Regions from separate parts of the Arthrobacter sp. NicSoilC5 genome, predicted to be linked through region 1. Evidence: predicted binding sites of a transcription regulator. Region 1 holds the regulator's gene; the other holds the start of a gene.

Region 1 (3,402 bases):
CTCAAGTTTCTGAAGAAATGTTCCGAAACCGGGAACAAAAGATGCAAACGCATGTTTATACTGGATGCAGCAAGTTAGTTGAGACTTCAACCGATGAAGGTTCAACCCCCCGACCCGAGCAGCATTCACACCAAGGAGCAACATCATGGCACTTCCCGCAGACGTCACCACCGGCACCTGGACCCTGGACAACTCCCACAGCGAGATCGGCTTCACCGTCCGCCACGCGGGCATCAGCAAGGTCCGCGGCCAGTTCAAGGAAGCCGAGGCCACCCTGGACCTCGCCGAGAACGTGGCCGACTCCAAGGTCAACGCCACCATCAAGACCGCCAGCTTCGACTCCGGCGACGTCAACCGCGACGGCCACGTCCGCGGCGAAGACTTCTTCGACGTCGAGAAGTTCCCGGAAATCTCCTTCGTTTCCAACTCGATCGTCCCCAAGGGCGATGCCTACGAACTCCAGGGCGACCTCACCATCAAGGGCGTCACCCGTCCCGTGGCCCTTGAGACCGAACTCCACGGTGTGGCCGTCGATCCCTTCGGCAACACCCGCGCCGGCCTCACCGCCGAAACCACCATCAGCCGCAAGGACTTCGGCCTGACCTGGAACGCCGTCCTCGAGGCCGGCGGCGTGCTGGTCAGCGACAAGGTTGCCATCAACCTGGAACTGGCCTTCATCGCCCCCGCAGCATAAGTTTCCCCGTTCACGGCACCCCGGTACCAGGCCATCCCGGCCCGGTACCGGGGTGCCGTGTTTAACCAAGGGCCTTTCCCCCGGGTTCACCTGCCGGCCGCGGGCGTGGATCCCGCCTGAATCACCCACAACGCCACCCGCCGGGGGTACGGTGGACTTAAGCCACGCTGGGGGGAAGGCTGAGGACCGATTCCCGGCAGCCTACCTGGATCCCGACCTGCAGAAGGAACGCCATGAGTACTCCTCCCGTCCCGCCTCCCGCGCCCCAAGACCCCCACTCCGGCAATGGCCAGCCAGGGAACGGCCAGTCCGGCAGCCAGCAGCCCGGACCACAGCAGCCCCGCTACGGCCAGAACGCGCCGCAGTATGGCCAGAACGCTCCCCAGTACGGGCAGAACCAGCCCCAGTACGGTTCCCAGCCGCCCGCAGCGCCGCAGTACGGGCAAAACGCGCCGCAGTACGGTTCCCCGTACGGGCAGAACGCTCCGCAGGCCCCGGGCTACGGCCAGAATGCACCCCAGTACGGGCAGTCGCCGTATGGCCAGTCCCCTTACGGCCAGTACCCCTCGGAGCAGCCGCAGCCGGCCGGAAGCAACGGCGTCCCCCAGCTGGTGAACATCGCATTCTGGCTGCTGATCGCTGCCACCGCGATCTACGTCATCTCCATCCTCGTCAACCTCACCCAGCTGGATGCCCCGCAGTTCCGGCAGGAATTTGAACAGCAGGTCCGGGCCAGCGGGGCGGACATCACCTACGACGACATCAAGCCCTTCATCGCCGGCTCCCTGGTGGTCTTTGGCATCATCGGCGCCGCCCTCTACCTGCTGGTGGCCTTCTTCATCCGCAAGGGCAAGAACTGGGCACGCATCCTGGGAACCGTCTTTGCTGCACTGTCGGTCTTCGGCCTGTTCGGAATCCCCTCCTTTGCAACGATCGGGACCGTCCTGGGGATCGCCGCCATCGTCCTGCTCTACCTCCCTGCCGCTGCCCCCTACTTCCGGAAGCAGCAGCCCTTCGCCAACCCGTATTCCGGTGGCTTCGGCAACCCTTACGGGCGCTGACCACCAACCACAGAACGCAACGGCGGCCCGGGATGTCCAGCATCCCGGGCCGCCGCCTTTAAACCGTGCCCCTAGGCTGTCTGCCCCGGCGCCTGCGCCCGCTGGGCGTGGTAGGCCAGGATCTGCAGCTCCGTGGCCATGTCCACCTTGCGGAGGTTGACCCCTTCCGGAACCTGGAGCATTACCGGTGCGAAGCTGAGCACGCTGTGCACGCCCGCCGCCACCACCCGGTCGCAGATGCCCTGCGCCACCGCCGCAGGAAGCGCCAGCACCACCATGTTGGCCCCGGTGCGGTGGAGGACGGTCTCAAGGTCCGCGACGTCGCTGACCCGCAGCCATCCCACCTCGTTGCCCACCACCATCTGGTCCGCGTCGAAGATGGCCACCACATCGAAGCCACGCGATTCAAAGCCGCCGTAGCGTGCCAGCGCCTTGCCCAGGTTTCCGGCTCCGACGATGGCCACTTTCCAGTCATGCGTGAGCCCCAGGGCCGCGGCAATGTGGCGGCTGAGGTACTGGACCTCGTACCCTACTCCCCTGGTGCCGTAGGACCCCACGTGGGACAGGTCCTTGCGCAGCGTTGAGGAACTGACGCCGGAGGCTTCCGCCAAAGAGTCAGAGGAGACGCGCTCAACACCCTCGGCCAGCAGCGTGTTCAGGGCCCGGAGGTACAGGGTCAACCGGGCCACGGCAGCAGGGGGAATTTGCTTTGCCGGTGCACCCGCGGCATCCGGGATGCCCGGGACAGGCTGGGACGTTGAATCCAAGGACGTCACTCGCATCCCCCTAATTGGCCATGGCGCGCTGCAGGACGCGTTCCAGCCGGGCTTCGTCGATCTTCCAGAAGTCGCGCTGCACCCCGTCAACCAGGACCACGGGGATCTCTTCGGCGTAACGCTCCCGCAGTTCGGGCTGGTTGTCCACCAACTCTTCGCTCCAGGTAAGGCCCAACGAGGCAGTGACCCGGCCGACGGCGTCGCGCGCCTCCTCGCAAAGGTGGCAGTCAGCTTTGGTGACCAGGACGACGCGGGGGGTAGCCATGGCTTAACGGTATCGCCGTTCGCGCCGTGCGGGTGACGCCGACGGCGGCCAGCGGGTGGATTGACTAGACTCAAGTCCATGCCCGAGGAGAAATACGTCGCCGTCGTCACGCGGCCGGTTGCTGCGCCGCAGCCCGGTGAAGCGGCGTTTTTCGATGTGGACAATACTTTGATGCGCGGGGCCAGCCTCTTCCACGTGGCGCGGAAGATGCACCAGCGCGGCGCGTTCACCCTGGCCCAGGCGGCCGGATTCGCGTGGAAGCAGTTCAAGTTCGTGGCGCGCGGTGAGAATATCGACGACGTCCATGCGGTCCGTGATTCGGCCCTGACGCTGGCCGCCGGCATCACCGTTGACGACATCAAGGCCCTCGGCGAAGAAGTCTACGACGAGATGATCGCATCGCGGATCTGGCCCGGCGCCAAGGCGTTGGCGGAACAGCACCTGCGGGTGGGCCGCCGCGTCTGGCTGGTGACGGCCACCCCCATCGAAGTGGCAACAGTCATCTCCACCCGGCTGGGGCTGACCGGAGCGCTCGGGACAGTAGGTGAGGTGTCGGACGGCATGTACACCGGGCGCCTGGTGGGGGACATCCTGCACGGCTCGGCC
Region 2 (3,402 bases), 1.7 Mb from region 1:
GGTTGAGCGGGCGTCCGTCGGGGGTGGTGCGCCCGGTGATCACCGCAACCGGCTCCACGCACGGCACATCGAAGCGGGCCAGCTTGCGGAGCATGTGGTACTCGTGCCGGGCCACGTGCTCGGAGGTTTCCTTAATGGCGATGACAGAGCCGCCCAGGTGGGCAAAGCGCACGATGTGCCGGGAGATGCCTCGGGGGAGTGCCGCGAGGTACTGCGCCGGCCACTCCTCGAGGGCGATGTGCCACGGCAGGTCCAGCAGTTCGGGATCCGCCGCTGCCGCAGTGATATTCAGCGACGATGCTACCGAGGCTGCCTTGTTGTCATCGGCACTGGCTGCCACGAACCGCGGCAGTTTACCGATCTGCGCGTAGTCGGTGGGTTCATCGTGCCACTGGGCGCTGTATTCCTCGGTCATGGGTCAATTCTTCCGTACTCGGGGCAGGGCGGCTAAATTTCGCCCGGACATCGTTAAAGGCCGACGGCGGCCCGCACCGTTTACGAAAAAGGTGCGGGCCGCCGTCGGACAAGCGGCGGTTGTGCCAGGCCCAACCGCCGGAGCCAAGGAATCAGTCGCCGAGGCGCAGGCCGGTCTTGGTGTCGAAGAGGTGCACGTGGCCCGACTGCGGACGGACGTAGATGACCTCGCCCTTCATCGGGGGACGGCGGCCGTCGACGCGGGCCACGATGTCGTGGTCCTTGCCGTCGAGGTTGGTGTGGCCGTAGACGTAGGCGTCGGCGCCGAGTTCTTCGACGACGTCCACTTCCACCTTCAGGCCTTCACCCTGGGGAGCGGTTTCCAGGTCTTCGGGACGGCTGCCCAGCGTGACCGTGGAGCCGTGTGCCTCTTCGAGGACGTCGCGCGGCACGGGGTAGACGGTGCCGCCGAACTGGACGCCGCCGTCCACCACGGGAAGCTCCAGCAGGTTCATGGCGGGGGAGCCGATGAACCCGGCAACGAAGACGTTCTTGGGGCGGTCGTAGAGGTTGCGTGGGGTGTCCACCTGCTGCAGCAGGCCGTCCTTCAGCACGGCCACGCGGTCGCCCATGGTCATGGCTTCAACCTGGTCGTGCGTCACGTAGACGGTGGTGACGCCGAGGCGGCGGGTCAGGGACGCGATCTGGGTGCGGGTCTGGACGCGGAGCTTGGCGTCCAGGTTGGACAGCGGCTCATCCATGAGGAAGACCTGGGGGTTACGAACGATGGCGCGGCCCATGGCAACACGCTGGCGCTGGCCGCCGGAGAGTGCCTTCGGCTTGCGGTCCAGGTACTGCTCAAGGTCAAGGAGCTTTGCGGCTTCGCGGACGCGCTCAGCGCGCTCTTCCTTGGAGACACCGGCGATCTTCAGGGCGAAGCCCATGTTGTCGGCCACAGTCATGTGCGGGTACAGCGCGTAGTTCTGGAAAACCATCGCGATGTCGCGGTCCTTCGGCGGAACATCGGTAACGTCACGGTCACCGATCAGGATGCGGCCGGCGTTGACGTCCTCCAGTCCTGCGAGCATGCGCAGGGAGGTGGACTTGCCGCAACCGGAGGGTCCCACGAGGACCAGGAATTCGCCATCGGCGATGTCGATGTTGAGCTTATCGACGGCGGGCTTATCTGTGCCCGGGTACAGACGCGTAGCGTTATCAAAAGTAACTGTAGCCACAGTTATCAATCCCTTCACCGGCAGGTACGTGCCGGACGATCCGTTGTGAATGGTTCATGTTTATTCAGTTTTGTTCCTGCAAAGTGCTCCGAGCCTGAGCCCGGGGCACAAAATGACGCCGCACGCTGGTTGTGCGCCACATCACACACAGAGTATGCCAGAGGTTGCGCTTCCTTGCGAAAATGTTACGAACGTCACATGTGCCGCCGGCCACGTCCTAACCTGACGCGGCCTGCGGATCCTCCTCGGCAACCGCGATGCTCCGCTCCTGGAGCAGGGCCTCCAGCAGTTCCGCAATGTGGACGGGAGCCTCCACCCGGTATTGGGCCTGGGTGAAATCAAGACCTACCTTGACCCCCACGTCGCCCGGTTCGAGCCGGCCAAAAGCGTCCTCGTCCGTGACGTCGTCGCCGGCGAACAGCACGGCAGTGGCCCCGGTGGCCTGCCGCAGGAAGGTGACACCTTCGCCCTTGGAGGCATTGACAACCGAAGTCTCCAGGACGCGTTTTCCTTCCTTCAGGAAGACTCCCTTGCGGTCCTGGAGCACCGACCGTGCTGCCGCCACTGCATCTTCTGCCACGTCGTCCTCCGCCTGGCGGGTATGCAGGACGACGCCGGCAGGCTTGTCCTCCAGGGAGGTGCCGGGCGCCTCGGCGACGATGCCGGCCAACTCGGCGCGGACCTCTTCAAGGAGCGCCTTCTGGTCCTCTTCAAGGGCCAGTTCGGTGGAGCCCGGCCCCAGCCACGCCTCGGCGCCATGGCTGCCGATCAGCAACGTGTCGACCGGCGGGGAGGCGACCTCCCGCAGGCTGGCGAGGGCGCGTCCGGAGATGAGGGCCGTCGTCGTGCGTGGCAGCACGGCGAGGCCCGCGAACGCTGCGGCGGACCGCGGAAGCGGCCGCGCATCCTGTGCGCGGCCCACGATGGGCGCCATGGTGCCATCAAAATCCATGGCCACGAGCAGGTGCTCCGTGCCGGCGATCCGGCGCAGGGCCTCCCGCAGTTCCGGGGAGAGCGCCAGCGGCGCCTTGGCGCGGCGGCCCTCAGGAGTCATCGCGGACCACCTTTTCATTCAGCGCGCGCAGGAAGTCGGCGGACCAGTGGTCCACGTCGTGGTCCAGGATCTGCTTTCGCATGGCCCTCATCCGGCGCGAGGCCTCCCGCGGGGTCAGCTCGACGGCGGTCATGATGGTGTTCTTCAGGCCGGCGATGTCGTGCGGGTTGATCAGCAGCGCCTGCTTCAGCTGGTCGGCCGCCCCGGCGAACTCGCTCAGGACCAGGGCGCCGTCGTTGTTGTTGCGCGCGGTGACATATTCCTTGGCCACGAGGTTCATCCCGTCCCGCAGGGCGGTGACCAGCATGACGTCCGCGGCCAGGTACAGCGCCACCATCTCCTCCACGGGGTAGCTGTGGTGCAGATAGCGGACGGCGGTGTTTTCGAGGGTGTCGTAGGTGCCGTTGATGTGTCCAACGGTGCCTTCCACCTCCTCGCGCAGAAGCCGGTACTGTTCCACGCGCTCCCGGCTGGGGGAGGCCACCTGGATGAGGGTCGCGTCACCCACCGTGAGCCGGCCGTCCGCCAGGAGCTCCTCGAAGGCTTTCAGCCGGTGCCGGATGCCCTTGGTGTAATCCAGCCGGTCCACGCCGAGCAGGATGGTCTTGGGGTTGCCAAGGTCCTGCCGGATCTGCCGGGCGCGTTCGATGATGTCCGGCCTGGCAGCGAGTTCGGTGATTTGCTTGACGTCGATGGAGA

What was found. Region 1 encodes Rex, which represses fermentation and respiration genes when NADH is low (regulators of the CRP and FNR family bind a similar motif). Its sites were predicted from a motif close to CTTGTGAANNNNTTCACAAG; they were not measured.
Region 2: a site for Rex is predicted at 1,823-1,842, ahead of ugpC (sn-glycerol-3-phosphate ABC transporter ATP-binding protein UgpC). Genes of this name have one in related genera too.

What each region holds. Positions count from the first base shown of each region.
Region 1 covers NZ_AP024660.1:2,132,955-2,136,356, forward strand. Annotated here, with positions in the region: gene LDO22_RS10025 (YceI family protein) at 146-694, shown strand; gene LDO22_RS10030 (hypothetical protein) at 928-1,755, shown strand; gene LDO22_RS10035 (redox-sensing transcriptional repressor Rex) at 1,827-2,531, opposite strand; gene LDO22_RS10040 (glutaredoxin family protein) at 2,542-2,796, opposite strand; gene LDO22_RS10045 (HAD-IB family hydrolase) at 2,875-3,402, shown strand, end outside.
Region 2 covers NZ_AP024660.1:3,800,418-3,803,819, forward strand. Annotated here, with positions in the region: gene LDO22_RS17795 (DUF4032 domain-containing protein) at 1-415, opposite strand, end outside; gene ugpC (sn-glycerol-3-phosphate ABC transporter ATP-binding protein UgpC) at 567-1,649, opposite strand; gene otsB (trehalose-phosphatase) at 1,867-2,703, opposite strand; gene LDO22_RS17810 (trehalose-6-phosphate synthase) at 2,693-3,402, opposite strand, start outside.